Regions from separate parts of the Paenibacillus sp. FSL L8-0494 genome, predicted to be linked through region 4. Evidence: riboswitches for the same ligand, from Rfam matches in the RefSeq annotation. Region 4 holds a riboswitch; each other region holds the start of a gene.
What was found. Region 4 has a riboswitch for cyclic di-AMP ahead of NYE35_RS11310 (KamA family radical SAM protein). Riboswitches for the same ligand answer to the same signal wherever they lie in the genome.
Positions count from the first base shown of each region.

Region 1 (7,357 bases), 1.9 Mb from region 4:
GACTGAGCCGAAATCTCCGCCGGCTTCCTTAATAACAGGTGCAGATTCACCTGTAATTGCCGATTCATCTACGGAGGCCAGCCCTTCAATCACTTCACCATCGCCAGGGATAAGTTCTCCCTGACTGACGATCACGATATCTCCTTTCCGCAGCTCGGAGGAAGAAACGGTCTTCACAGACCCTCCAACGAGCTTATTAGCTGTGATATCCTGTTTCGTTTTCTTAAGCGAATCCGCCTGTGCCTTCCCGCGGCCTTCAGCCAGCGCTTCAGCGAAGTTGGCAAACAGCACTGTGAATAACAGAATGAACAACACCGTGATATTGAAGCCTACCGATTTCTCTGCATTAAAATATCCGGGGGCCAGTACCATAAGCAATACAATAATCGTGCCGATTTCGACTACGAACATGACCGGATTTTTGATTAACGTCACCGGGTTAAGCTTAATAAAGCTATCCTTTACAGCGCTTAGGAGTATGGGTCCCGTCAGCAGCTTTTTTCTTTTTACAGTACTCATCTTGTTCTCCCTCTTCCTACCGTAAGGTCAAATATTCTGCAATCGGGCCGAGCACAATGACCGGCAGAAACGTCAGCGCACCGATAATCACTACCGTACCAATCAGAATTCCGGTGAACAGACCATTGTCTGTGCGGAATGTGCCAATCGTCTCAGGAACCGGCTTCTTCTGGATCAGTGAACCTGCAACTGCCAGCATTGCGATTATAGAGACATAACGGCCAAGCATCATTACGATCCCGGTTGTAACATTCCAAAAGGTGGTATTGTCCGCAAGCCCTTCAAATCCTGAACCATTGTTCGCGGCAGAAGAGACATATTCATATAACACTTGGCTAAGTCCATGGAATCCGGGATTCGTGATGGAACCGTTGCCCAAGTCCGTTAAGAACGCACCTGCTGTTGGTACAAGGATAATGAACGGATGCACAAGGATAGCAATCGCAATCAGCTTCATCTCCTTGGCTTCTATCTTTCGCCCGAGAAACTCTGGTGTTCTGCCAACCATTAGTCCACATAAGAAGACGCCCATGATGGCATACATCAGCATATTGATTAGTCCTACACCTTTTCCCCCGAAGACGTTATTGAGCATCATTAGGGCCAGAGGGGTAATGCCACCCAGCGGTGTCAGCGTATCATGCATATTGTTAACACTACCTGTCGTAGCTGCCGTTGTTACCGAAGTGAACAGCGAAGATTGCGGGATACCAAAACGCACCTCTTTACCTTCCATGCTGCCTTGCGAAGACTCGATCCCCAGCGCATTAATAGCGGGATTCCCTTTAGTTTCCGCATAATAATTCAGCCCCAGCAGCAGAACGAACAAGGTCATCATTGCTGTGAAAATCACCCAGCCCTGACGTTTGTTCTTAGCGAACAATCCGTACATATATGGCAAAGAGGCTGGCAACATCCACATAGAGAGAATCTCCAGAACGTTCGTAAGTGGATTAGGGTTCTCAAAAGGATGCGCTGAATTGGCTCCGAAGAAGCCGCCACCATTCGTACCTAAGTGTTTAATTGACTCCAAAGAAGCGACTGGACCGATAGCGATTTGTTGCGTCTGCCCTTCGAGTGTAGTGACCTCAAGCGATGGCTTGAGCGTTTGTGGCACATGCAATCCTACCAGCACCAATGAAACTAGCAGAGCTAATGGAATGAATACACGAATATGTGCTTTTACGAAGTCCTCAAAAAAATTTCCGACTGATTTCTGTCCTGTAATCCCTCTGACAAAAGCAACCGCAACAGAAAATCCGCTCGCTGCAGACGTGAACATCATCATCGTGATGACTGCCATTTGTGAAAAATACGATAGTCCCGTCTCCCCGCTATAATGCTGCAGGTTCGTATTGGTCATAAAGCTGATCACCGTATTAAATGAAAGCGTCTGTTCCATATCGGCAATTCCATTCGGGTTCAGCGGCAATCCCCGCTGTAATCTTAGAAAAATATAACTGAAAGCAACCAGTACGATATTAGTTAAAACAAAGCTGAGTGCATACTTCTTCCAGGACATTCCGTCCCGTTTTTTCAGGCCGATCAGCTTATAAATACCTTTCTCTGTGCCTGCAAACCAGCGATCCGTACGATTCGGTTCGTTAGAAAATACATGATATAAATACGTCCCCATCGGCTTGACCAACAAGATGAGAATTACAATTACGACGACTATTTGCAAAATGCCCATGAATGCCCCTCCTTAAAATTTCTCAGGATGAATCAACGCGTAAACCAGATATATAAACAACAGTAGGGTAACAGCGATTACTAGAATCACAGCTTATCCCTCCCCGTATCCTCAACTACACCTGCGCACCAGCGCATAAAGCCATAAAATAACCCGTAAATTACAGCTAACGAAGCCACCATATACAGATCCATCATATCTTCCGCACTCCTTCCATTATCCTTGATGAGGTGATCTATCGATTAGAAAATCAGCATCACCACTATGGGAATAGATTACATAGCTCGCACCAAGTCTTTTATAGACCAATCTAGGATTTATAGAACTTGTAATCACAAAAATTGGCTGTGTCGTCCAGGTACGGCACATCTGAATATAGCGGCAGCAAAGCGGAAAGCTGCTCTCAAACAGATATACCCTGCCTACCGGGAACGATGGGCGAAACCAAGTGCTCTGATGGCGGGTATCCACTAGAATAACCTGCTCGATTCCGAGCTCCTCTAGTAAAGCTTTCTCAGCCAGATTGTTGGTTAATCCCGCCATCTTAATACCCCTGAACTTCAGAAGTTTAATGAAATGTTCTCCCGCCTTTGTAGGCGCACATACAAGCACATATTCATTCTGATCCGTCATCTCTTTTTTCTCCTCCTGCTCATTTACAACAAGGAGGCAACGAAAATCTCCGAAAGGATGTTGACCTATCGTCATTTTCGGGCACAACCTAAAGCTCGGTTGTGTCACGTCATTAGACGCTGCCTTACAAATACCGCTAATGATGAATTTAGCGACCTCTTGGGGGAGGCCTCCATAAATGCTTTGCTTCTAAGAGCACAGCAAAAAGCCACAAAGGATCTCCTCTGTGGCTCGCTAGCGGTCACATTGCACTCATCCTCTCTCCATACGCTTACGAGGTTAGCTGTCGGATTCGGGCGGTGAGAGTCGCCCTACCTGTATAGATGCGAGCTCACTCGCACCCTCTACAGGATTCACCCCATAATCAGCTTCCGACTCTCACATCGGCTGCCGATTGTTGGTTCCCCCGCTTTCCTTATCGGAAATTAAGCGGATCAAATATTCGATTGTCGTTGAAACAGGAGTAATCATACTCTTATGCACGAAGACTTGTAAAACCTGAATGATGCCAAAATAATGCAAATTAAAAACTATTTTCCCATTAGATAGCGCTTACTTGATATCTAATCTCTCTATATCTCTTGTTTACTCGAGTTTCGAGCGTTTAATCGCTATCTATAACCCATGTGATTTTATTCACCTTTTTAGAGCGAAAATACTGCAAATTCCCTTTATAGGTAGAAACGCAAGAAGCTGAGGTTGAGCGAGAAAGAGGCGCGATAACACGCCATAAATACCTATTTACCTCGTTTTTCAGTCGTAGTCGGCAGGATATGGTTAAAATCGCTCTAAAAGAACATTTTCCGTTTTTTACAGAAAATCTTGAAAAGAGTATGATTCGGGTTGAATCTAATTCATGAAAAACAATCAACGCTGAGTTCCTGCATTCGCAGGGAACGGGGGAACCATCAGGCCACCTGGCCTACTTGGGGTGAATCCAAAGGAGACTGCGTAAGTCTCAATAGGTAGGGCGACTCTCACCGTCCGAATCCGACAGCTAACCTCGTAAGCGTAAAGAGAGAGACCCTTGATCCGCCACGCTTTGGCCCAGGTATATCTGCCTGTAATCCAAAACCGCAGCAGAGGTCCTCCTCTTGCTGCGGTTTTTGCGTTACCTGAGCCTATTAGGTGATAGCACGCTGGATGGGGTGAATGTTTTGAAGCACTATTATTTAGGGATACATCAAGGGCTGCTTGAGCCGATAAGTCTAAATTACGTTTGTTTCGGGGCCTTGTGGTTCGAAGAAAATAATCACAGGTACATTGTAGGTTATGCATTTGGCCAGAACCAGATCCAAGCCCTTCGCCAATTCAGTACACCTTCTTCTTGTAAAGACTGTTTAGACTCTAAGATTGTATATGAAATATATAAAAAAATTCGAGAACAACAACAGCAGCAGGATTGGTCATCGCATCAAAAACTCCCGTGGTTTACAGCCTTCAAGGAGCCTTGGAAAGATGTAAGCGCCGGTTGGTATGTCTTGAGATCCCGCAGCACCTTTCCCTTACATCTATCTGTTATACGGAAAGAGAAGTTCCGACTATGGCTAGAGCATACCGCAGTCTGTGAGAATAAAATGGAAATGCTCGCTTGTGTAGAAAAGGCTAGTGTCACTCATCATGTAGACTTAAAGCTGTTGGAAATCTAAGGAGGAACCCTACTATGGACCAGCGCAGACTATCCCGCATTGAAGTATTTGTATTGGATGAACCCGAGCCTATTCACTATGGAATGGAAGGGGCTGAAGGCTGCCGTTATGGTATTCTGAAGCTCACCTGTAAGGGAGGTTGCAGTTGGGGGGCTTGTCTAATCTCTGCCAACACCAAAAATTTCGATCTCATTAAATGGAGTTCTTTTTTACGGGCTATCTGTCATTGCCGTCTTGAGGAAGCGCTGGATAAGGTCCGCCGCGAAGGTTCAGATTGGGAGCAGGTTAAGCTTGAGCTAGTTCAGGGTGCTTTGCAGGATTTAAAGGCCAAGCTCCAGGGTAAATCCTTGGCAGGGCATATTCAGCAAGGGCGTCTGTACAGTGTTGCAGCTGGGGGGAGCAATTCCAGAAGTGAACGGCTCTACTACAAACCTTCCAAAGCTTTATCCACTGCCTCCCAGCAGAAACACAGTTGCCCGGAACCAGACACCGCCGATCTTATCAATAAATCCATCTCTTACTTTTCTATATTATAGATTCAAGCAAATCTCTCATTCTGAAAGGATCGTGTTCACCATGCCTGACCCCTTACCTCCCGTGTCCACCTACAGTGCTAAATTTGCAGAGTGTGTTCAAAAGTATACTAATGAAGTCTACGTACTCAGTTCCATGTTATTAGAACAATCTAATGAGGCAGACAAGGTTACTATCCGCACCTTCACAGAGCTTCATAAAATATATCGTCAGGATAACTTCGACCCTCAGTTATTCTCTATCCACGCTTACCGCACTTGTATTCGCCAGTGTGCTGATTCTTTTGCCCGGCGCTCTCTTCTATCGGCTAAGGGATTACCTTGGGAGGAACAGCTTGTGAAGGTATTGTGGTACGGCTTAAAGCTGCCTCTTTCTCAAATAAGCATTATTCTGCAAAAAAGTGTTCCTGCACTGAAAGCACAGCTTAGAGCTGTACGGGAGCAGATGACCGCCCAAGCGGATATACGAACGAGCGCAAATCTTTCTATAATTTAGTCACTGACTAGAATTCAGACGATCTTTAAGCGCATGAAGCATCTAACGGACTCAGGAGCCTTTAATTGAAGCTTTTCCTCAAATTTGGCCGGCGTTCGGACTCCAGTAGAAATCCCGAGCGATGAGCGTCTCGGATCGTCTTCAAGCAGGCCCTAATCATCTTCCACCAAGGCAAGGCTTACGGACCCAGATGACATTATTTGCACGTTTATCGCCTTTTGAGCATAGTATCGGACTCCAGTGCAACTATTTGGTTAAAAGAGCTACTAATTCACCGTTTTTCATGCCAATAGCGACTATTGTGTCCGATATCTTGCCAAATCTCGATGATTGTTGCATTTAAGTGTTGCTGGGTCCGTTAGCTATATCAGCTCGTATACAAAGAGATTGCCAACGCAAAAACGGGGATATCCCAGCAACCATAAATGGCTGTTAGGATCCCCCCCGAAAATTCAGTACCTACTATTGTGCCTTACTCTTACGCGCCTTACTCTTACGCGCCTTACTGTACATCCACAATCCTGCCAACATCCCCACTATAGCAACACCGGTCAATACGCCTTGAACGAAATCCATAAAAGTGGAGCCATCCGGAAGCATTCTACTAACCGAAGCCAGTGATACCGAACTCATTAAAAGCATAATGGTATATTGTTCGCTTGTAGACATCATTAGCACTCCTTAAAAGTTATATGAGGCCTTCTTAGATCTTGTATGCTTTCATTGCTTTTCTGATTTCTTTAATACTTGGGCGTTTGCCGTACATCAGTACGCCGGTACGATAGATCTTGGCTGCCAGCCATCCGAAGATGAAGGTAGTCACAAGCAGGATCAGCAGCGATACAATGACTTGCCAGATCGCCACCTCACCGACACCAATTCGGAGCAGCATCGTCAATGGTGAAGTGAAAGGTACATAACTCGCTATCTTAACCACTAGAGTATCGGCATTGGAGATACTGAACAGTGGAACATAGAACGCTACGAAGCCTAACATCATGATTGGCATTACCGCCTGACCGAGATCCTCCGTACGGCTGACAATCGAACCTACAGCCGCATACATCAAGGCATAGAGGAAGTAACCAAATACGTACAAGACAAATCCATAGAGCAGCAAGTTAATATTGAGCTGGCCTAAATCGAGATCAAAATCCGCCAATACGGTTGCGTTATGCGGGAGCGTCAAATTGACGACGATCGCTGCGACAAAGATCCCAATTTGCAATATTCCTACTAGGAAAACACCGATAACTTTACCGAACATTTGCGCTAAAGGTGAGGCACTTGTAATGAGAATCTCCATAATCCGCGAGCTTTTCTCAGAGGTTATCTCAGCGGCAATCATGTTGCCTGTCATCATAATGGACATAAAGAACAACATAAGCATGGCATATACGATAATGTAGTTAATGGCCGGAGTGTCCTCCTGAGAGCTTTCACTGCCACCGCCTGCGTTAAGCTGTTGTGTAGTAATCTGCACTGGTGTTGACATTGCAGCAATCTGTTCAGAGGTCAGCTTGTCGCCAACGATGAATTGTGTGTTTGCTTGCTGAAGTGCATTTTGAAGATAAACTTGAACATCTCCGTTTAGTTCTCCATCATTACTGTGATAAGTAACGGGTGGAAGCCCTTCACCAGTAGGTTCTGCAAAAGTAACATAACCTTCTACTGTCTCTTCATCTAATGCTTTCTTTAACTCGGCATCATCCGCAGAAGCATATTGTACTATCTTAGCCTGTGGCATGCCCTCTGGCGCAGTATAAGCCTTCAACAATTCTGCAACCTGATTTCCCTCTTCAGCAATCACAGCAATTTGAGTAACTTCACTTTT
Region 1 is NZ_JBBOPQ010000001.1:643,346-650,702, reverse strand. It holds gene kdpB (potassium-transporting ATPase subunit KdpB) at 1-519, opposite strand, end outside; gene kdpA (potassium-transporting ATPase subunit KdpA) at 536-2,212, opposite strand; gene kdpF (K(+)-transporting ATPase subunit F) at 2,225-2,302, opposite strand; gene NYE35_RS03010 (hypothetical protein) at 2,429-2,845, opposite strand; cyclic di-AMP (ydaO/yuaA leader) riboswitch at 3,098-3,287, opposite strand; cyclic di-AMP (ydaO/yuaA leader) riboswitch at 3,707-3,871, shown strand; gene NYE35_RS03005 (hypothetical protein) at 3,940-4,494, shown strand; gene NYE35_RS03000 (hypothetical protein) at 4,509-5,030, shown strand; gene NYE35_RS02995 (hypothetical protein) at 5,071-5,523, shown strand; gene NYE35_RS02990 (hypothetical protein) at 5,986-6,192, opposite strand; gene NYE35_RS02985 (ABC transporter permease) at 6,227-7,357, opposite strand, start outside.
Region 1: it holds a riboswitch for cyclic di-AMP, as region 4 does, so the genes downstream of both, NYE35_RS03005 (hypothetical protein) here and NYE35_RS11310 (KamA family radical SAM protein) in region 4, are expected to answer to the same signal.

Region 2 (7,357 bases), 3.4 Mb from region 4:
ATAGAGCGGGTAACCTGCTCAAGCTTGCGAATTATGAACCCGTCCTTTTCAATCCAGGGCGGGTTATTTATACGGGAGGAATATACATGACAAATACCGCTTATGAGGCTTGGCTCAACTATGGCCAGCTGAAATCTGGATCTCTATACAATCAATATACAAATTGGTGTGGTGAGCTGGTTGTAACGGAGGACAACGAAACGATTCAGGCGGCAGCCGCGGAATTCATACAGGGGATGACCTCTATGCTGGGCAAAGCGCCACTGCTCACAGCGCAATCAGAAGGACCGTGTATCGTTATAGGAACCTTCCAAGGGGGGAATCCGTTAATTGGTAGAGTATTCGCAGGAGAGCGAACCGATTCACTGGGTGCTGAAGGTTTCCTTATACGTACAAACGCTGCTGAGAAATGTATCGCTATCGGTGCTTCAACGCCTGTTGGAATATTGTATGGCGTATTCCATCTTTTACGGCTGATAGGAACAGAAAGCGAAATAGACGCTCTGAATTTGTCTATGAGTCCGGTGAACGGCCTGCGAATGATTAATCACTGGGATAATTTTGATGGCAGTATTGAACGTGGCTATGCTGGACGGTCCTTTTTTTACGAGTCCAATCAATTTCTTAACGATACAAAGCGGCTGCGTGATTATGCCAGATTGATGTCCTCTGTGGGGATCAACGCGATTTCGATTAACAATGTGAATGTTCATGAGCTTGAATCTCTATTTATAACGGAGCAATATTTGCCTGATATCGCGTTAATTGCAGGAATATTCCGCGTATACGGAATTAAGCTATTCCTCAGTGCTAACTTCGCCAGCCCGATACAGATCGGAGCATTGGAGACAGCTGATCCACTGGATTCAGCGGTGCGGCAATGGTGGAAAGATAAGGCTAGTGAGGTTTATCGGGCGATACCTGATTTTGGCGGGTTTGTGGTCAAAGCGGATTCAGAAAATCGACCAGGACCATTCACTTACGGGCGTGACCATGCAGATGGCGCCAACATGCTGGGAGAAGCACTGGAGCCGTTTGGCGGAATCGTGATTTGGCGTTGTTTCGTATATAACTGCAAGCAGGATTGGCGTGACCGTAAGACAGATCGGGCCAGAGCGGCATATGATCATTTCAAACCATTGGATGGCCGATTTAATGATAATGTAGTGCTGCAAATCAAGAATGGACCGATGGATTTTCAAGTCAGAGAACCGGTATCTCCGCTGTTTGGCGCACTGGAACATACCAATCATCTGATGGAGTTTCAGATTGCTCAAGAATATACGGGGCAGCAGCGGCATCTCTGTTATCTTGTTCCACAGTGGAAAGAAGTCCTTGATTTCAATACTTATGCCAAAGGGCAAACTACGCTTGTGAAACATGTTGTGGACGGATCGGTGTGGGGAAATAAGTATAATGGTGTGGCTGCTGTAACTAATGTTGGAGATGACATGAACTGGACGGGGCATGGGTTAGCTCAAGCTAATCTGTATGGATATGGAAGATTAATTTGGAATCCGGAGCTGACGGCAAAAGAAATAGCTGAGGAATGGATTCGGCTTACCTTTGGCACTGATGAAGGTCTAGTGGCTGCTATTCGCGGGATGTTGATGGACTCATGGAGGATTTACGAATCTTACACAGCTCCATTAGGTGTGGGTTGGATGGTTAATCCGGATCATCATTATGGGCCGAATGTGGATGGGTATGAATACGCCAAGTGGGGAACGTACCATTATGCGGATCATAAGGGCATTGGTGTGGATCGTTCAGTCAAATCGGGAACGGGTTATAGCGGACAGTATATGGGGCTTAATGCATCAAATTATGAGAATCTAGCGTCTTGTCCGGAAGAGCTGTTGCTGTTCTTTCATCATGTTCCATACACGTATGTTCTGCAATCGGGGCAAACTATTATTCAGCATATCTACGATACTCATTTTGAGGGGGCTGAGCAGGCTGCACAGCTTCTAGCGACATGGGAATCACTTGAAGGCGGCGTGGATAGTGGATTGTATATGCAAGTGAAGCAACGTCTTGAAGAGCAAGCAGAGCATGCGCAGGAATGGAGAGATCGGATCAATACGTATTTTTACCGCAAGAGCGGAATTGAGGATCTTAAAGGCAGAAAGATTTATTAGATTTCGAATCGAGGGATGATGATAGTGAGCCTCACGATTAGAGCGATTCTGGAAGATTTAATGGGAACTGTGGAACAGGTAGAAGGCACTGTCGATATTCTGAACCCAGGGGAACCGGAAACTGAAGTCACAGGGATTATTACGGCCTTCTCTGCCACACAAAATGTTGTGGAGCAAGCAATAGCGTTAGGAGCCAATTTGCTGATCACGCATGAAGGTGTATTTTATAGCCATCATGCGGCGAGCGAGTGGTTAGAAGGTGATCCGGTTTATCATGCGAAAAAAAGTCTGATCGAACATTCCCAAATTGCTATTTTTCGTTATCATGATTATTGGCATCGGCAAAAGCCGGATGGAATTATGGTGGGTTTACTGCAAGAACTAGATTGGTCCGCATACGTGGAAGAGCAGCAAGCAGCTGCTACGATTCTCAATATTCCTGCTATGACTGTACTGGAAGCTGCTCAATATATTAAAAGTAAGCTAGGGATCTCTTATGTACGCGCTGCCGGTGACCTGTCTCTGTCCTGCAAACGCGTAGGGATATTAGTAGGTTACAGAGGAGGCGGGACGATGGCTATTCCGCATTTTAATGATCACAATCTTGATTTAATTATTGCTGGAGAGGGACCAGAGTGGGAGACTCCGGAATATGTGCGGGATGCAGGGCACCAAGGCAGATCTAAAGCGCTCATCATGTTAGGTCATGCGGAGAGTGAAGCGCCGGGAATGAAATATTTAGCTGAAATCTTAGCAGACAAATATCCCATGCTTCCTAACCGGTTCATTGCTGAACAACCCATCTATCAGATGGTTTAATCTGGGGAAATAAAGAGTACGGAATAAATAAACATATTATGGAGAAAATGAAGGGAAACAGGTCACTGAGAAAGGAGTGTTTCAATGGAAATTCCTTTGGAGGCTGATGAAGTATTAAGTCGGATCAAAAAGCTGCAAAGCGACGGAAGCTCGATCAGTAAAAAACAAGTAAAGCAGAGCGATCCTGAGCTTATGAGAAGTGCGCTGTTCTTTTTTCCAAGCTGGGAGCATGCATTGAAAAACGCCGATCTTTTGTAGCCATAGTATTGTAAGAGGAAGCTAAGTGGACAGGGGAATACCTCTGATTCTGCTTAGCTTTTTTCATATCTCCAGTGAAAAGGATGGCCTTTATATAGAAAGTACTGGTGTTTTAACCTCCGTTTGGCTTGGTTCAGAGCCATTTTCTTAAATAAAACGAGTAAACAAGAGCAAAAGAAAGAGAAAATGAAGAGTATGCTCAATATGAAATGAAAAGCATTGCTTTCAACATTATTTTGACCAGAGCCCTCCTTTACAAGCAAACCTTACAAGAGTATGATTCATCTCAGAACTGACAATTATCTTAAATTTACAATTACATAAGCAATCCGCTTAATTTCCGTTTCTGGAAAGCGGGGGAACCAACAACTGGCAGCCGATGTGAGAGTCGGCACTGGTTATGGGGTGAATCCTGTTCCGGGTGCATAACATGCATCCCTGCAGGTAGGGCAACTCTCACTGCCCGAATCCGACAGCTAACCTCGTAAGCGTATGGAGAGAGGATGAATGGCGTGTTTAGTGATGAATAGCCACAGAGAATCCCTCTGTGGTTTTTTGCTGCGTTTTTAAGCAGATATAGACGTAGAATTTATTATGAAAGAGGTGTTACCTTTGCCTATCGCTAAACTGAACGGAACTTCGCTCTATTATGAAATCAATGGAACTGGCACTCCGGTTGTGTTTATCCATGGACATGGATTAACACACAGTATGTTCAAACCACAGCTGGAGTATTTTTCCGATAAATATAAAGTGATTTTGTGCGATTTACGGGGGAATGGCAAGTCTGGTAAACTGCTGGAGGCCCCACATGAGATTATTGAGACGCAATGTCTGGATTTGATTATGCTGTTGAATGACCTAGGTATTCGTGAAGCAGTTTTTGTAGGAATCGCCTATGGTGGCTTAGTCGTTCAGCATATTGCCAAACAATATCCTGAGCGTGTGAAAGCCATTGTGGTCGCGGATAGCTTCTGTAGGACTCACGGATCAACAATTGTAGGGAAAATACAAACTATGGCAGCATATTGCAGTTTGCTAATGTATTATCTCCCAAGCGAGCTGGTGTTGCCTTCGATTCGGATGATGTACCGAGAGCGCTGGAGTCTGGCCTACAATGAGATTAGAAGAGGGCTGCTGGACAAACGTCCCCGGGAGCTATATCGGCAAAGACTGGCTACAAGCCATGTTGATTACACCAGATGCTTAAAGGCTTTTAAACGTCCTGCTTTATGTATTGTAGGGGACTTTAATGAATTTGGAGTGAATTGTATGAAGGAAATGGTGTCTCAGCTGCCACATGCGCAGTTGGCGATTATTCCGAACGCATTAGATCCAAGTAATCTATGCCAGCCGGAGCAATTCAATGCGATTCTTCAACGTTTCTTAGAGAAGCAGCAGGGCAGTCAGCAGATTAGCTGATCTATAGGGAGACCTTTACAAGCGAAGCGTTTAAGTGGAAAAAGGCGTCCCATAGCCAGGGAGCATGAGCTGGCTATGGGACGTCTTTCTGGGTAGAACTTTAGGGGATTCTCCCTAAAGTGAAGGGGATTATGGCTTCTAGCACGTGAATTAGGGAAATTCTCCCTAAAGTGATAGAGAGCATGGCTCCTAGAACGTGGATTAGGGAAATTCTCCCTAAAGTGAAGGGAATTATGGCTCCTAGAACGTGGATTAGGGAAATCCTCCCTAATAATAGGGTGTTTTTAGCCATAAATGGGTATTTGCAAGAATTTTTAGGGAGGATTTCCCTAAAAACCTTATTTTAAAGCGATTATCGATGAATATTAGGGAGGATTTCCCTAATATAATGGATATCTAACTAAAGGCTGGCTCATCAGTAGTGAAATCTACGAATGAGCCAGCCTTTGGTATTTTACTAACCGGTGGATGTTGAACATTTACAAGCATATTGTACCTAGAACGCCACTTAATGTCCCTACCCTACCACAGCATCAAATATAGTTCACCCGACGTGGGAAAGAACAGTAGTCTCTAAGTAGTGAAGGTAAGAGTATAGAAGGGGCGTAGTAAGCGTCTCACCCGACATGGGAAAGAACAGTAGACTCTAAGTAGTGAAGGTAAGAGTATAGAAGGGGCGTAGTAAGCGTCTCACCCGACATGGGAAAGAACAGTAGACCCTAAGTAGTGATGGTAAGAGTATGGAGGGAGGCGTAGTAAGCAGCGCATCAGACGTGGGAAAGAACGGTAGACCCTAAGTAGTGATGGTAAGTGTATAGAAGGGGCGTAATAAGCTGCTGACCCGACGTGGGAGAGAACGGTAGACCCTAAGTAGTGATTGTAAGTGTATAGAAGGAGGTGTAGTAAGCAGCTCATCAGACGTGGGAAAGAACGGTAGACCCTAAGTAGTGAAGGTAAGTGTATAGAAGGAGGCGTAGTAAGCAGCTCATCCGACGTGGGAGAGTACGGTAGACCTAAGTAGTTAAGGTAAGTGTATAGAGGGAGGCATAGTAAGCAGCTCATCCGACGTGGGAAAGAAACAGTAGACTCTAAGTAGTGATTGTAAGTGTATAGAAGGAGGTGTAATAAGCAGCGTATCTGCAGCTCCTGATCGAGACCAAAGGAAAGGAAGGTTTCGGTAATAGGGATTCAGCCTCCGGACATGAGTAGGAGAGAAGAAGAGCGGGGAGTGGCATTGACAGACTATCGGACTCAAGCGCTCTTATTTGCAATATTTTCCTATTTTTGAGTTGCTATTGGACCCCATAGGCGTTATTTGTACAAAATAGACGCTATTGAGCACCATTTCTGCCCAATAGCGCCTCTCAGGTCCGATGATCTCTCTAAACAGGGATAAATTAACGAATAGCGGCATTTGAGTCCGAAAGATCAAGTAATTGTACCGCATATTACCAAAAAGGCATCTGTCACTCCTTAGAAGGAATGGCAGATGCCTTTTTTTGAATTTGTTTTAATGATTATACAATCGTAAAGCCAGCACTTGCATAACCAGTGACTGTATTTACAAGGGTGAGGCCTGTAGCAGTGGCTGAGAATACCATAAGCAGACGTGTCTGTGGTGTTACAGCAAAATTGATATCATTTGTAATTCCATTGACAAAAGTTCCTAGATTAATAGTACCTGTGATAGGTGGGAGCGCTACTAATGCCCCTGGAATAGCAGTAAATGTGTTATTTGGTGTGGCCGATTGGTACAACTGTGCTGTTACATTTATTGTAGTACCAAGCAGCGATAAAGCTATGGTATTACTGAAATAAGCAGCAAGGGATGTTATCACTCCTGCACGAGGAGTCGAGAATGCAAAGTTGATAAGCGGTCCAAGGAGAGTACCTGTTAAATCAACATTACCGCCAACAAGAGAAATGCCTGTGGCTGAACTTCCGAAGCCTACAAGGCTTGTTGTTCCCACCAAACCACCTAAAACCGTGGTCATAATAATAGGTCCTCCGGATGCCAGCGGAATAATTGCACCGTTACCGGTTGCACCAGTGACTCCGGTAATGCCAGTAGCTCCAACCGCGCCGGGATCACCCGTTGCACCCGTAGCTCCGGCAACGCCGACCGCACCGGGATCACCAGTCGCACCCGTTGCACCCGTAGCTCCGGCAACGCCGACCGCGCCGGGATCACCAGTCGCACCCGTTGCACCCGTAGCTCCGGCAACGCCGACCGTGCCGGGGTCGCCCGTCGCGCCCGTTGCACCAGCAGGGCCTGCCAAGCCTGCAGCGCCAGTCGAGCCAGTCGCTCCAGTTGCTCCTACGCCTGGACCCGCTGGTCCTTGCGCACCTGTTGGCCCTTGAATCCCCTGCACACCCTGTGGTCCTTGAGGTCCCATCGCGCCACCAGCGATTAACAAGTAATCTGGTGAACTCCCGGGTATTCCAGTAGGTCCAGAGACGGTAGCAATATAGGTGCTGCCATTGAAGGTTACTACTTGACCTGCTGGATAAGTAGGACTTTGTGCAGGATTAAAGATTACAATCCCTTGCAGCCCTACCCCTTGCGGCCCCTGAGGTCCTTGAAGTCCCGGTGTTCCTTGAGGTCCTTGAGGTCCTTGAGGTCCTTGGGGGCCTGTGGAGCCCCCAGCAATTAATAAATAATCTGGTGAACTTCCAGGTGTTCCCGTTGGTCCCGCAACAGTAGCTATATAGGTACT
Region 2 is NZ_JBBOPQ010000001.1:5,895,729-5,903,085, reverse strand. It holds gene NYE35_RS26610 (endo-1,4-beta-xylanase) at 1-4, shown strand, start outside; gene NYE35_RS26605 (alpha-glucuronidase family glycosyl hydrolase) at 87-2,141, shown strand; gene NYE35_RS26600 (Nif3-like dinuclear metal center hexameric protein) at 2,166-2,960, shown strand; gene NYE35_RS26595 (hypothetical protein) at 3,045-3,218, shown strand; cyclic di-AMP (ydaO/yuaA leader) riboswitch at 3,539-3,725, shown strand; gene NYE35_RS26590 (alpha/beta fold hydrolase) at 3,831-4,640, shown strand; gene NYE35_RS26585 (exosporium glycoprotein BclB-related protein) at 6,158-7,357, opposite strand, start outside.
Region 2: it holds a riboswitch for cyclic di-AMP, as region 4 does, so the genes downstream of both, NYE35_RS26590 (alpha/beta fold hydrolase) here and NYE35_RS11310 (KamA family radical SAM protein) in region 4, are expected to answer to the same signal.

Region 3 (7,357 bases), 2.4 Mb from region 4:
GGTGCTGGAGGAATGGAATACCCTACCCTTATTACAGCCTTTGGGGCCGCGGATTCTTCTCCAGATACCTCACTTGAAAGAACCGTCATTCATGAAATCGGCCATCAATACTTCTACGGTATGATAGCCAGTAATGAATTCGAGGAGGCCTGGCTGGATGAAAGCTTCACTTCCTATGCCGAAGACAGACTTATGGAGCAAGAATACGGTATCAAGTCTAATTTGCCTTTACAGGCCAGCCTGGTAACTATACCTGAGCCGTTAAATCTGGAAACGTGGAAATATGCAGGGGCGGATTCCTATAGCCGAAATGTTTATATCCGCGGCAAGCTTGTACTTAAAGATATCGAACGCCAGGTAGGTACCAAAGCAATGAACAACATCATGTCCTCCTACGCTCGTAAGTTCCGTTTCGAGCATCCTGCTACGTCAGATTTTCAGAAAGTCGTTGAGAAGGTAACCAAAAAATCATGGCAGGCCTATTTCGATGATTACATTTATGGTGATGGAGCGCCTGACTTCTCAGTAGATACGATTACTTTTAAAAAAAATAACAGCGGCGATGCCCCAAGCTACGAATCATTAGTGAAGATTTCAAACAAAGGGAGCCATTACGTTGATGTTCCCGTGAAATTCACATTCGCCGACAGCTCTTCGGTGCAGCGGGTCTGGAACGGTGAAGGAGCAGAGACTACGTTTCAATTGTTAAGCGATAAGCCTCTTCTCTCTGCTGAGATTGACCCTGAACATTCCATCTTATTGGAGAGCAAACATCTAAACAACTTTAGGCTGGCGGAAATAGAGCCCAAGACGCTCTCTCGCTGGACATTAAGTGTAACTAAACTACTTGAAACCGTGCTCGGAACTCTTGTCTGGTGAGGTGAATGATTGTGAGAACATCGATAACCCGCGGCTGGCAAAGCATGAAGGAGCAATTTTATATTTTAATTCTGCTCTTCATCTACCGACTGCTCTGGGGCTACTTTATGTATGGTTTCATCCGATCTGCTATTATTCCAATTCTACTGCGCTATCCGGATAAAGACGCCGGAGGCAGCGGTATGGGCAGACTGTTGTATTATATCGAGGGACAGTTCAGCTTGAATACGGACCCTGCGATACGCACTTGGTTATGGATGCTTCTGGCGCTTGTTGTCTTGCGACTTCTGCTTTCCCCTTTCATAAGGGCAGGATTGCTGCATGAGCTCCACCAGGAGCGAAAGGGCGAGCGTGGACTGTTCTTTTTCCCTGGCATGAAGATCTATGGACTACCTGTCTTAGTCTTTAGCCTAATCGAATGGGTGCTGACCCTGCTGCCGCTTTACTGGCTTGCTCCAAAAATGTACGGGCTGTTCTTATCCTCTTTGTTTAACTACGCTTTGTTACTTCATTTAGTACCATACGTATTGGCATGGCTTATATATATTTTTATCGTGCGCCTGTTTCTTCTATATATGCAGTTTGGTTACACCGGCGGTACAGGAATGTTCTCCTCACTGATCATCTGCTTGCGGTCACTGATTCCTGCTATAGGTGTTTCCATTGTACTTGGGGCGGGAGGCCTGCTCTTACTGCTAGTGTGCGGACTGACGGGTCTGTTCTGTCCCGGCCTACCGGCACTTATAATACGGCAAATCTCACCACTACCTTCTACGCTCTTAAAAATGTGGGGAATCTCTGCACAATATCATCTATGGCGTAGCAAAGCATTTCCACAATAAATCAACCTTATTTGACATAATAAAAAGGTCCCAATTCCTGTATTCAGGAGCTGGGACTTTTTCTCATTACGGATAACTTAAGAGTATTTGCAAAATCGTAAAAGCTCTGTTACAATAAGTCCTGTGCTATTAGTAACAATTTTGTAATCAATTGAAACGATTCCTACATAACTAAATGTATTTATCGTAAGTGTAACTGTCGAAACGTCATTCTCTGGTGCTTAACACGCCTAATTCCTTTGCACCGGGAAGTGGGGGAACCATATTTTGGGTGAATTGATCTCGCTTTACAGGGATCATAGGGAATCTTCTACCGAACCCTTAAGCTAACCTCGCAGGCCTTGGAAGGAGTACATCTTTTGAAAAGACATAATTTAAGAAAAAAATGCGTCGCTGCGGCGCTAGGACTTGTAATGGCATTATCTATTGGTGGAGGAAGCGCCTTTGCCGACTCTAAAATGGACTCTGTAATCTCAAAGACTATTGGAGTTGCCTATAAAACCGGAGGTACAAGCACTGCCGGATTTGATTGCTCTGGATTTACAAAGTATGTATTCAAGAATGTGGGTCTTACTTTACCTCGTACATCAAAAGCTCAATATAGCGTTGGAACTGCTGTATCCAAAAGCAATCTGCGTTCTGGTGATCTAGTGTTCTTTAACACACTTGGCAATGGAGTATCCCATGTCGGCATTTATGTTGGAAACGGAAAATTCGCACAATCGTCCTCTTCGCGTGGAGTGACCATCACTTCACTCAGTCAGGCCTACTGGGCCAATCGTTATGTTGGCGCTAAAAGAGTAATGAGTACTTCAGCTTATCAAGCTGTAGCCTTCGATTGAAACCTTCCTCACAACTATAACCTCACAATTACAACTATATGAACCTGAATCTGATTATGCCCGTAATCAAATTCGGGTTTTTCTTTATTCCATAATATATTTTTACACTATTAGAGCCCAATTGAAACACGTTTATTTGATAAAAATTGCAATTATATTAAAAATTAGGTCATTATTAACGCTTACATATGCCTTTCTACCGTAAAAATTCCAATTTTTCTGCATTAATATGTTAAAAACGATTGCCAAGCGGCTTTCTGTTTGTTACAATTAGCGCAGTGAGATTTTAGTAACATTTTTGTAATCATTAAGTTGTTATTTACAAAGGTTTTGTCATGTATTGATTACAAGCTAATCCTAATCAACAGTATGAGCCGAGTTTCCTAACTATTAGGAAAACGGGGGAACCAACTTTGGGTGAATTGACCTCCATTATATAGAGGGGTCATAGGGGACCTTCAACCGAACCCTTAAGCTAACCTCGTAGGCATTTGGAAGGGGTATACACTTTTGAAGAAGAAGTTAGCAGCAGCAGTACTAAGCTTTTCCATCATCCTCACCATCGGAGCAGGAAGCGCTTTCGCAGATTCCAAAATGGATAAAGTGATTGACAAGGCCATCGGTACTAAATACGTATCCGGCGGTATATCCACTAACGGATTTGATTGCTCCGGATTTACAATGTATGTGTTTGATAAGATTGGCATTAACCTTCCACACCAATCAGGTTCCCAATATCAAATGGGCACAGCAATCTCCCGTGATGATATAAGAGCCGGAGATCTTGTATTCTTCAATACAAGTGGCAAAGGTGTCTCCCATGTCGGCATTTATGTCGGTGAAGGTAAGTTCGCACACGCTTCTACCTCACGCGGTGTTACGATTAGCTCTCTGAGTGATAGCTACTACGTGAAACGCTACGTTGGTGCCAAGCGCATTATGAGCACAGACGCTTACCAATCGGTTGCTGCTGAATCGGAAGACAATGATGATGTGCAATAAATAACGTACATAGGCTCTTTTCCAAGGTACTCTTGGAGGAGAGCTTGTTTTTTTGTCTTATTACTTATTTACCCCTCTCATAATTTGTAAAACATTCCCCTCATATAAAGTTTCTGAGTCGAACCTCCCCCATTTTGTATATAATTAGTAATATAGCAATGTCCTCGTGAAAGGAGATCGTTGACCTTATGATAAACCCCTCGGTAACTTTTCATGTTGTTCCTATGGAGGCAATTCACGGAGAAGCTATTTGTAAGTGGAGCTATACGCCCCCATATAATATTTATGGCTGGATGCCGTGGGAGCAGATGCAGGCTCTTGGCATCGAGTTTGGTGATCCGCAGCTCCGGGAGGAACAATATATCTCCATATTAAATGAAAATAAGGTTTTGTGCGGATTCGCACAGTTGTTCCCGATGGAAGGAGTCGTCCGTTTAGGAGTTGGGATGCGCCCCGATCTATGCGGCCATGGTTTAGGCAAACTATTCGTAGATGCCATCGTCCAGACAGCCTTGAGTCGTTATCCTGATCGTGAGATAGATCTGGAAGTCCTGACCTGGAACCAACGCGCCATTCGAACTTATCAAAAATGTGGATTTACGATTACAGATACGTATGAACGCCGCACACCTACAGGAGACAAACCTTTTTATTGCATGGTCTATGACAAATGATATTAAATACCAGATATTTCATAAGAATGATTGTATTCTCGTTCATTTTTTTGTCACAAACCCTATGATAACGCTTCACCATAAGCTATAATGTAGGGAGCAGCTTACATAGAAGGGACGAATTGGGATGCAGAAATGGATCATGAGCGGTTTGTTTTTTGCCGCCTGTGCCTTTGCGGTAGTACTCATGTTTACACTTCCGGGTAAAGAAGAGGTAGCAGAAGAAAATAAGCCCACGATGCCGGTAGTTCAACTGGACGCCGCAAAGGCAGAAGCAACCGTGAAAGCCAGCTGTATCACCTGTCACGGCGATCAGCTTCAAGGTGGAGTTGGACCAAGTCTTCAGAATGAAGGCGGTCAGCATGACGCTGAGGAAATCTACAGCATCGTCACCAAAGGACGTGGCCAAATGCCTTCCTTTAAGGAGAAGCTAGCTCCTGAAGAGATCGCCAACGTCGCACTCTGGCTCTCAGAGAAAAAGTAACCAGCCAAGCAACCAAAAACGCCCGTGTATGAGATAGGTGACTATCTGTGCACGGGCGTTTATTTTATGATTTTGGCTAAACTAATGATTTTTTTCAAAGGCTTCATTAAATTCATGCGCCTCTCGAAGATCTAGAGCTGTAATCCCATCTTCTTCATTAGATTTCAGGCGCAGGGTAACTGTTTTATAATCAATCGTAATATGTGGATGGTGATCGAAGGCTTCTGAAATCGTGGCTACTTCATCAACGAACGCAATGCCCTTCATATATTGGCTGAACATATATTTTCGCACCATAACATTATCTTCCAGTTTCCAGCCCTCCAGCTTGGTGATCTCCTCACGCAGTTCCTCTTCCGTAAATAACAATTCGTTTCCTCCCTTACAAAAAATTGCAGTAAAGTGCGTAGTTCCCTTTACTTGTCTTAGGCGTTAAACAAAACATCCCTTAGCTTCTGAGGTCCAAGGGATGTGCCAGGATAAAGGCGATATTTTCGATTAAATGTATTCACAAATCCCAGCGATTATAACTCGGCTTTATCAATTTTAACACGGGCTACTAACTACGGGCAAATTACGTCCAGACGTCTCCTCTGCCTAAATCAAAACTACTGAAGCCAAATCCTCTTCGCCAACTAGAATATTAATGCGGTGCGTGTCCTTATCGTAAATAATTACGCCGCTCCCCACTTCAATCATAGGTTCATTACCCAGCGCGAAGAAAAGATCCTCAGCCAATGCTTCCCATACCTCCAGCTTTGATTCTTGGGGTAGTTCCTGCCACTCGTCCGGATCCATCTCAAAAAATAAATATCCATCGGAAATTCGTCCGACGGCTTCGGTCAAATCGGTTAGAATTTCACCGTAATCTCTACCATGCTTTACACCCACGTATATCACTCCGTTTTCTTCACAGATGAATAATTACTTACCTTATCCATTATAGCCGAAAAAATGACTTCACAAAAAACCGAATGATGTCGATAAATAAGAATATACGTTAATTCGGTTTCGCACAGAGTGCCCTGCCGCTGTTTCAAGGATGATATACGCGGCATTGTCGGAACACATCTTAAATCTCACGGACGAGGTGCAAAATGGAAATTTCAACAATAATTGGTTTAATTTTTGGTTTGGTTGCTGTAATCTGGGGCATGATCCTCAAGCACGCTCCACTTCATGCTTTGGCCACACCCGCTGCTTACGTTATTATCTTGGTGGGTACGGCAGCTTCTATTTTCATGGCCTTTCCTTTCAACGAGGTCAAAAAGATTCCAAGTCTGTTCAAAATGATTTTTATCAAAAAGAAATTAATCAGTAAACCCGAATTAATCACTATGTTCATGGAATGGGCTTCTATCACACGGCGTGAAGGTCTGTTGGCTCTAGAATCAAAGGTCGATGAAATAGAAGATAACTTCCTCAGAAACGGCATGCGGATGATTATTGATGGAAATGATCAGGATTTTGTCCGCGATGTCCTCATGGAGGATATCCACGCCACAGAGGATAGACATAAAGCAGGAGCCCTCATTTTCTCACAGGCAGGTATGTATGCTCCTACCCTCGGGGTGCTCGGGGCGGTTATCGGTCTCATCGCCGCTCTGGCTGATATGAGTGATATGAACAAACTGGCTGCGGCAATCGGGGCTGCCTTCATCGCCACATTGCTTGGTATCTTTACAGGTTACGTATTATGGCATCCTATTGCTAATAAGCTGAAACGTCTCTCCAAACAAGAAATCGAAGTTCGAATGATGATGGTCGAAGGTCTTTTGTCCATACAGTCCGGTGTATCTACTATTGCCATCAATCAGAAGCTTGCTGTATTCCTAACACCTTCGCAACGCGTTAAGTTAAATGAGAAGGACGGTGGATCAGGTGAGCAAAAAGACTAGACACGAAGAGCATGAAGAACATGCCGATGAATCGTGGCTGTTACCTTACTCCGACCTCATGACTCTTCTGGTGGCTCTGTTCATCGTTATGTATTCTATGAGTGCAACGGATGCCAAGAAATTTGAAGAGATGAGTCAGGCCTTCAGTTCCGCACTTAATGGCGGTACAGGTATTCTTGAAGAGCGGGCAGCAATGCCTAGTAAGACTCAAGAAGATCTAGGGAAAAATGATAAGATGGGTAGCTCTACTTCCAAGAAAGCTGAAGAAGCAGAAATGGCAAAGCTACGACAAAAGGAACAAGAGGATTTAGAGAAGCTTAAGAAACAATTCGATCAATATATTAAGAGCAACGGCCTAACTGATCTGCTCAGTACGAAGCTTAATCAATCTCAGCTAATGATTACGATCAGTGATAACGCATTGTTCGCTTCTGGCCAAGCCATTGTTAAGGATGATTCGCGGCAATTAGCTAAATCCATCTCAACGATGCTGCAGCAATTCCCGGATTATGATGTAGTAGTGCAAGGGCACACCGACGATATTCCGATTTCTAATAGCAACTATTCATCCAACTGGGATCTGAGTGCGGATCGGGCACTTCAGTTCATGAAGATTTTGCTGCAGAACACGAATTTAAATCCACGCAAATTTAGTGCGATTGGATACGGCGAGTATCATCCTATTTCCGATAATGACACAGCTACCGGTCGAAGCAAGAATCGCCGGGTAGAGGTT
Region 3 is NZ_JBBOPQ010000001.1:109,470-116,826, reverse strand. It holds gene NYE35_RS00555 (M1 family aminopeptidase) at 1-879, shown strand, start outside; gene NYE35_RS00550 (hypothetical protein) at 891-1,721, shown strand; cyclic di-AMP (ydaO/yuaA leader) riboswitch at 1,939-2,077, shown strand; gene NYE35_RS00545 (C40 family peptidase) at 2,135-2,563, shown strand; cyclic di-AMP (ydaO/yuaA leader) riboswitch at 2,926-3,068, shown strand; gene NYE35_RS00540 (C40 family peptidase) at 3,074-3,565, shown strand; gene NYE35_RS00535 (GNAT family N-acetyltransferase) at 3,754-4,239, shown strand; gene NYE35_RS00530 (c-type cytochrome) at 4,367-4,723, shown strand; gene NYE35_RS00525 (4a-hydroxytetrahydrobiopterin dehydratase) at 4,805-5,092, opposite strand; gene NYE35_RS00520 (hypothetical protein) at 5,321-5,614, opposite strand; gene motA (flagellar motor stator protein MotA) at 5,821-6,621, shown strand; gene motB (flagellar motor protein MotB) at 6,605-7,357, shown strand, end outside.
Region 3: it holds a riboswitch for cyclic di-AMP, as region 4 does, so the genes downstream of both, NYE35_RS00540 (C40 family peptidase) here and NYE35_RS11310 (KamA family radical SAM protein) in region 4, are expected to answer to the same signal.

Region 4 (7,357 bases):
GAATATCTTACGCAAAACCTTCTGCATATTCTACAAAAAGCTATTTCGGCTTGCGTTTGACTATAAAAACCATAACAAAGCCCTTCTACTGACGTCAAGCACGGTAGATAACATGCCACGTAATGATAACGATTACAATGAATGCGGACAACCCTGAATTTTTGCATCACCTGAACATCTTAATACATAACAATAATCAGATTCAAAAAAACACCACAATCCTATGTGCTTCAAGGGATTCCTTCTGCCAAGTTTGTTATGAAGGCAAGCTCCCTCTCTTTCTCTCCATTGCTGTTATTTAGAGTATTTTTCCAAGCAGCTAAAAATAATTTAAAATAATTTCAACCACATCCTTTTTACTTGATTGTACAAATCAAATTACGGGGTTATTTTTTGTCCATTGAGTAAAAAGAGGCTTTAATTTATGATAGTTTTTAATCGAGAATGATTATCATTATTGGTGGTCGTTACATATAATAGGGAGGCAATAAGATATGAACAAGGTAAGACAGTCCTTCGCTGTGGTATGTGTACTATTTTTGCTGAGTACATTGCTACTGGCGTGCGGAAACTCAAAGGAACAATCCTCTGCCAATAGTACGGCAAACGCAACCGGGAACTCTTCCGCTGCAACCGCGGCACCTTCAGCAGAACCCTCAGATAGCAGTACAGATGAAGCTGCAGCGACTACCCGCTCCTATACAGATTACATAGGACATACTGTAGAGATTCCAGTGAATCTGCAGCGAATTATCTATTCTGGAGAAACTTATGGCGATTTGCTCGCACTTGGTGTGCAGGCGGTAGGTTATCCTCTTTCTATGGGGGAAGGCCAGATTTTTGAAGATCAATTGCAAGGTGTGGAGGATGTAGGCTTCCCTATCAATCTGGAAAAAACATTGGAGCTTCAACCTGACTTGATCATCTATGCGGGCACAGATGAAGCTGATTTCGAGCAGCTCTCCAAAATTGCACCAACGATAATATTTAATACCTTTGCCCCACTCCAGGAACGTATGCTGGACATTGGTGGAATTGTTGGTAAAACGACTGAAGCAGAAGCATGGCTTGCCCAGTATAAAACCGCTGAAGAGAACATGTGGAAGCAATTGAAATCCGCAGGCATGAAAGAGGGCGAAACGGCTGCGGTCTTCACTTATTATCCAGGAGACAGATTGTTTATAATGGCAGCAACCGGACTTTCACAGGTACTCTATGGGGAGAATGGCTTCAATGCAACTCCAGCTATTCAGAAGATACTTGATGAAGGTAAAGGGTTCCAGGAAGTATCCATGGAAGTCCTGAAAGAATATGCCGGAGACCGGATATTCATCTTGACTCCAGTGGCAGAAGAAGCAAAACAATCCACAGAGAATCTATTAAAGAGCCCTATCTGGAAGAGCCTTCCTGCCGTCAAGAACGGATATGTCTATACACAAGACATCATGAAGACTTCAAGTGATGCAACAACAAGAGAATGGCTGCTTGGCGAAATTCCACAGCTATTGAATATGAAATAACCTTCTGTGATGAAGAGTTTAACACAAGGCTGATAAAAAACTGCAAGAAGCATGTCAACGGCTGTTGATATGCTTCTTTTTTTTATATACAATGAATTCATTGATAATCATTCTCACCAAATGAACGGAGGCTGAACCCATGCTGCATACATCATCGTCCTGCCCCCCACTCCACTCTCTGCTATTTCAGCTAAACGAGGCCGAACTGATGATTCAAGCTGCCGATTCAAGCTCTATAACGCGTACAACCCAGGACTATACCCTTCTCATATTTACTGGAGGGAACGGACAATTGAACCTCGATGATCAAAGCGTGATACTAAGTACGGATAAATGTTATCTACTATCTCCTGGAATCTCCTATAGTACGAACAACCAGGAGCTGACGTTGTATTATTACCTCATCACCTTTACAGCAATTTATACAACCAAGCTTCCTAAACGATATTCTGGAGAGCTGCTTTCCGGCAGGCGGGAGTTAATTGTGCACCCGTTCACCAAGGTAATCCGGCTAGTCGAAGACCTGCTCATGAACAGGAATAACACCGATGATGTACAACAATTCAAGCAACAATTAAAATTCCAAGAATTGCTGCTGTTACTTTTTGAGCATAATTACCCTTCCAAACACCTGCCAAGTCCTACGGAATCCGTAGAAAAGACCATAACATTCATTCAGGAGCATTATACAGAGAGTATCACCGTGAAGCAGTTAGCTGAATTGGCGGGAATATCAATCTGGCAATATACACCGATCTTTCAGCAGCTTACGGGTAAAAAGCCGCTTGAATACCTGACGGATCTGCGTATTAATCATTCCAAACGATTCCTGCAGGAATCGACTGAACCACTGCGGGAAATCGCCAGACTGGTCGGCTTCTCGGATGAATATTATTTCAGCCGCCGCTTTCGGCAAAAAACCGGAGTTACACCCGGACAATATGCACATCAGCAAGGTCGTAAGCTTACCGTCAAGGATTGGACGGGTCATGAGGTGGAAATTCCTGAACGAGCGAAACGTATTGTCTATCATGGCGAGACACTTGGCGACCTTCTCGCGTTAGGTGTAAAGCCTATCGGTGGAGATGAAGCATTCGCCCGGAACAGCGTCTATAAACATCGGCTTAAGAAGCTCGCCAACGTCGGGTTTCCACTGGACCCGCAGTTGACCGCTTCCCTAAACCCAGATTTGATCATTTTGGCAAATAGTGATGAAAGAGCCTACAGAGCAGTTTCTGGTATCGCTCCGACACTCACCTTTGATTCATTTGCGCCTCTCGACAACCGAATGCGGACATTAGGCAGTTGGCTAGGTAAACAGCGCGAAGCCGAAGCATGGCTGGAGTCATTCACAATCAAAAACGCTGCCATGTGGCAGCAGCTTTACTCGACAACTCTCCAAGTTGGAGAAACCGCCTCTGCTTTGGTCTATGATCATGGAGATCATCTATATGCTATGGGAATGTCCGGATTCTCCACTGCGCTTTATGCCCCATGTGGTTTACAACCGACCGAAGAGATCCAAGCCATATTGGACGAAGAGTTAGGGTTCGCCGAAGTTGATCCAACACGACTGCCTGCCTACGCCGGAGATCATATCTTCATGTTCATTCCGGAACGCAAAGACTCGCGAGCTGCGATGGAACGATTACTAGACAGTTCACTTTGGAACACTCTTCCGGCAGTACGTCAGGGACATGTTTATCTGCTCGACGGAAGCAAATGGAACTCTAGTGATGCGTTAACCCGGGAGAAACTGCTAACGCTGTTGCCTAAACTACTCGGCGGAAGTAGCGCTAGCAATTGAAGGTGAATCTAGGATTCTCTTTTGACTTTTCAAAACTTGATAGGGTATACTTTATCTACGCTTAATTTCCAACTTTTACAGTTGAAAAGCGGGGGAACCAGTTAATTGGGGCGAATCATTGAGCATTAGAATGTAGGGTACCATCTTACCCGAGTCCGTCAGCTAACCTCGTCAGCAGTGGATGGGTCTGCTTTTCATGTTATTTACATAACCAGAGACCCTTGCTAAGGGTCTCTTTTTGTGCTTTTTTTGGACCCTGCTGGCAGTAGATTGGCCTTTGACACTAAGGCTCCCTCATTTCTCACACTACGAGACAAAGGAGAGATGTACGTGCAAAAGGTAAAGTACTTCACGGATATTAACAAAATAGCTATGTTGTCTGAGCTGGAAAAAGAGAATCTGAAAGAAATTACAGACAAATTTGTTTTTCGTGTAAATGACTACTATCTGTCTTTGATTAACTGGGATGATCCAGATGATCCCATCCGTAAGCTGGTTATTCCTAACGAAGGTGAACTGCTGGAGTATGGGCGCTGGGACGCCTCCGATGAGGACACGAATTATGTGGTACCTGGTTGTCAGCACAAGTATAGAACCACTGCACTACTGATTGTATCCGAGGTCTGCGGGGCTTATTGCCGCTACTGTTTCCGTAAGCGTCTGTTCCGAAATGACGTGAAAGAGGCGATGGCTGATGTCTCTCCGGGCTTGGAGTATATCGCAAAGAATCCGGAGATTAACAACGTACTTCTTACGGGCGGGGACAGTTTAATTCTCTCCACACCGAAGCTAAGATCCATTATTGAAAATCTAAGAAGCATTGAGCATGTTAAGATCATTAGACTAGGTTCCAAAATTCCCGTATTTAATCCGATGCGGATCTCTGAAGACGAAGAGCTGCTGGAGCTGATTCGTACTTACTCTACCGAAGACAAACGAATCTATGTTATGGCGCACATCAATCATCCTCGTGAAATCACACCTGAAGCCAAAAAAGCATTTAAAGCTCTCCACAACGCAGGGGCAATTGTCGTAAATCAGACTCCCATCCTCAAAGGCATCAACGATGATCCCATTATTTTAGGGGAACTACTGGACCGACTTTCATGGGCTGGCGTTACACCCTACTACTTCTTTGTGAACCGGCCCGTTGCCGGAAACCGGGATTTCGTATTACCGCTCGAGCAAGTCTATCAAATTGTAGAAGAAGCCAAAGCTAGAACCTCAGGACTTGGCAAAAGAGTACGCTTATCCATGAGCCACACCTCAGGAAAAATAGAAATTCTCGCCATTGATAACGGGAAAGCCTATCTCAAATACCATCAATCCAGAGATCAGGAATACGGAAAATTCATGATTCTAGATTGTCCAAAGGACGCCGAATGGTTCGATGACCTGCCTGGGAATGAGCAATATTGGACCCCACCTGTGAAAAAAAACGATGCTATTATTTCTGTTAATCATTTATCAGAGCCTGCGGATTTAATCTGTAAATAAATTAATCGGCTCTGTCAGACTCTGTCATAGGATATTTCTTCATCACCAACAACAAAACTCCTCCCTCCCAAAATTAGCCCGAAAAAATCTATGATATAATCACGCTGTAACACGAAATGGACTAATGGGTGGGAATGCACACATGAAATTGGAAAGATTGATTTCTATGATCTACAAGCTATTGAACCACGAAGTTTTATCTGCCTCCAAGCTGGCTGAAGAGTTTCAGGTTTCCCAGCGGACGATCTATAGGGATATCGATGTGATTTGTGCCGCTGGTATCCCGGTCGTATCATATCAGGGAACTAAAGGTGGATATGGCATTATGGACGGATATAAAATGGATAAAAGCCTGCTCCGTTCGTATGATGTCACTTCTCTGATTACTGTACTTAACAGTCTCTCTTCCGTGTTTGAAGATGAGCATACGCAAGGAACCATTGAACGGCTGCAAACGATAGGAACGGAGCCACAGACTTCTAGTCTCGCGGTGGATCTTGAAACCCGGCGTACGGATCCTGACGCACTTCCTCTTTTACGTGCGGCTATAGCGGAACGAAATGTTGTCCGTTTTGATTACATCAGTGTAAAAAATGAACGTACAACCCGTGAAATGGAACCAGTAAAGCTTCATTTTAAATATAGCAACTGGTACATCTATGGTTATTGCCGGGCACGGCAGGATTATCGGGAGTTTCGTCTTTCCCGGATGCTGAATTTGTTCCTGACGCAGGATACCTTTCAATCACAACATGAAGTACCCAAAGAGGCTGGCTGTTCAAACAGGGTAGATCAGGTGGAGGAAATAGTAATCCGGGTGGGCCCTGAGGCTTTGGCAGAAGCTTTGGATCAGTTTCATCAAGTCGACAAGGAATTTCATTCTGATAAAAGCATGACGATGCGAATTCCTGTGTATAAGCCATTGGAAGCTCGTTGGCTTTGGTCCATTCTGCTGAGTTTCGGCAGCGGGGCCGAAGTCCTCGAACCCCCTGCATTGCGAGGTATTTTAAAAGAGCAGCTTCAAAACACACTCAAACTTTATGAAGAAGTATGACAGTCTGATGTCATACTTCTTCTTTTATATTAACAACAGTAACAAAAACAAATCCATGACAATTCAAAAGGAGACAATACGAATGACAAATTATCCAGTAGAAATGTTTAAATACCACACATGGGCAAACCAAACTATCCTGGGGAGAATCAAGGAACTCCCGGCTTCTGTGCTAAGTCAAGAAGTGAACAGCTCATTTCCCACCATCGCTCATGCCCTTAGCCATATCTATGCGGTTGATACGATCTGGTATCTTGTTTTAACGGGCACTGCCATGCCTGAGGCTTTTCAACAAAGTATCCCGCTAAATTTGAGCATTCTAGATTCTGTGGATGAGTACGTAAATATCTTTGCACAGCTATCGGAACAATACAAAGAATGGTTACACCACCAATCCGATTTGGAGCAAACCATTCTGCTTGACAATCCATTCGCCGGAATCCGCCAAACACGCCTATCAGAAATTGTGTTGCAAGTCGTCAATCACGGGACTTATCATAGAGGCAATATCTCTACTATGTTACGGCAGTTAGGCCACGCTTCCACCATGAATGACTATTCTCTTTTTTGGTATCAGGTAACAGCGGAAGCTGTTTAAACACTAATGGGCAATCTGCCCCACTCCATACCTAGAAAGGAAATTGTATTTTAATTATGGAGATTGAAAATCTAATTACAGTAAAAACGAGAGAAGATTTAAGAGTTTGGCTGCAGGAGAATTGTAAGACTGAAAAATCTTGTTGGGTACTCGTTAGTATGACGCCAAACCCAGAAACGTTGCTATATTTGGACGTAGTTGAGGAATGTTTGTGTTTTGGATGGATCGATGGAGTGAAAAAGAAAATTTCGGAAACAGAGCTGGCGCAAAGACTCTCTCCCCGAAGTAAAAAAAGCTCTTGGACTGAATTGAACAAAGAACGGGTCCGCCGCCTCGAAAAGCTGGGGTTAATGAGTGCTGAAGGAAAACGGATACTTCCTGATATGAACCCTGATTCTTTTATAGTAGATAAGATTATAGAGCAAAGGCTAAAAGAGGACAGGCAAGTATATGAGAATTTCCGGGCCTTTCCCCCCCTTTATAAAAGAGTTCGGATCGACACGATCCAAAGCAATAAACATCAGCCAGATTTATTTAAGAGTAAATTAGACAAATTCATAACAAACACTAAAGAAAATAAAATGTACGGGCAATGGCATGATAATGGACGTCTGCTCGATTATTAAGCTGCGCTAGATGCATGATCTCCTGCTGAGGCTTTCGGACTCCAATGACGCTATTTACTAATTTATCGCCTCTTCAGCAATCCATCGGACTCCAGTGCAGCTATTCCTTAGAAACAGGCTCTTATAAGGCGTTTTTTTTCGCCAATAGGGGCTATGCGGTCCGATAATACTCCAAATGGCGGATTTTCCTGCATTTAAGGTCCGCTGAGTCCGATACCGCCGAAGCATGGTCATTTGCTGGGTCTACTGCTACTG
Region 4 is NZ_JBBOPQ010000001.1:2,542,156-2,549,512, reverse strand. It holds gene NYE35_RS11320 (ABC transporter substrate-binding protein) at 495-1,520, shown strand; gene NYE35_RS11315 (helix-turn-helix domain-containing protein) at 1,660-3,327, shown strand; cyclic di-AMP (ydaO/yuaA leader) riboswitch at 3,376-3,519, shown strand; gene NYE35_RS11310 (KamA family radical SAM protein) at 3,652-4,824, shown strand; gene NYE35_RS11305 (helix-turn-helix transcriptional regulator) at 4,967-5,878, shown strand; gene NYE35_RS11300 (DinB family protein) at 5,961-6,476, shown strand; gene NYE35_RS11295 (YdeI/OmpD-associated family protein) at 6,533-7,102, shown strand.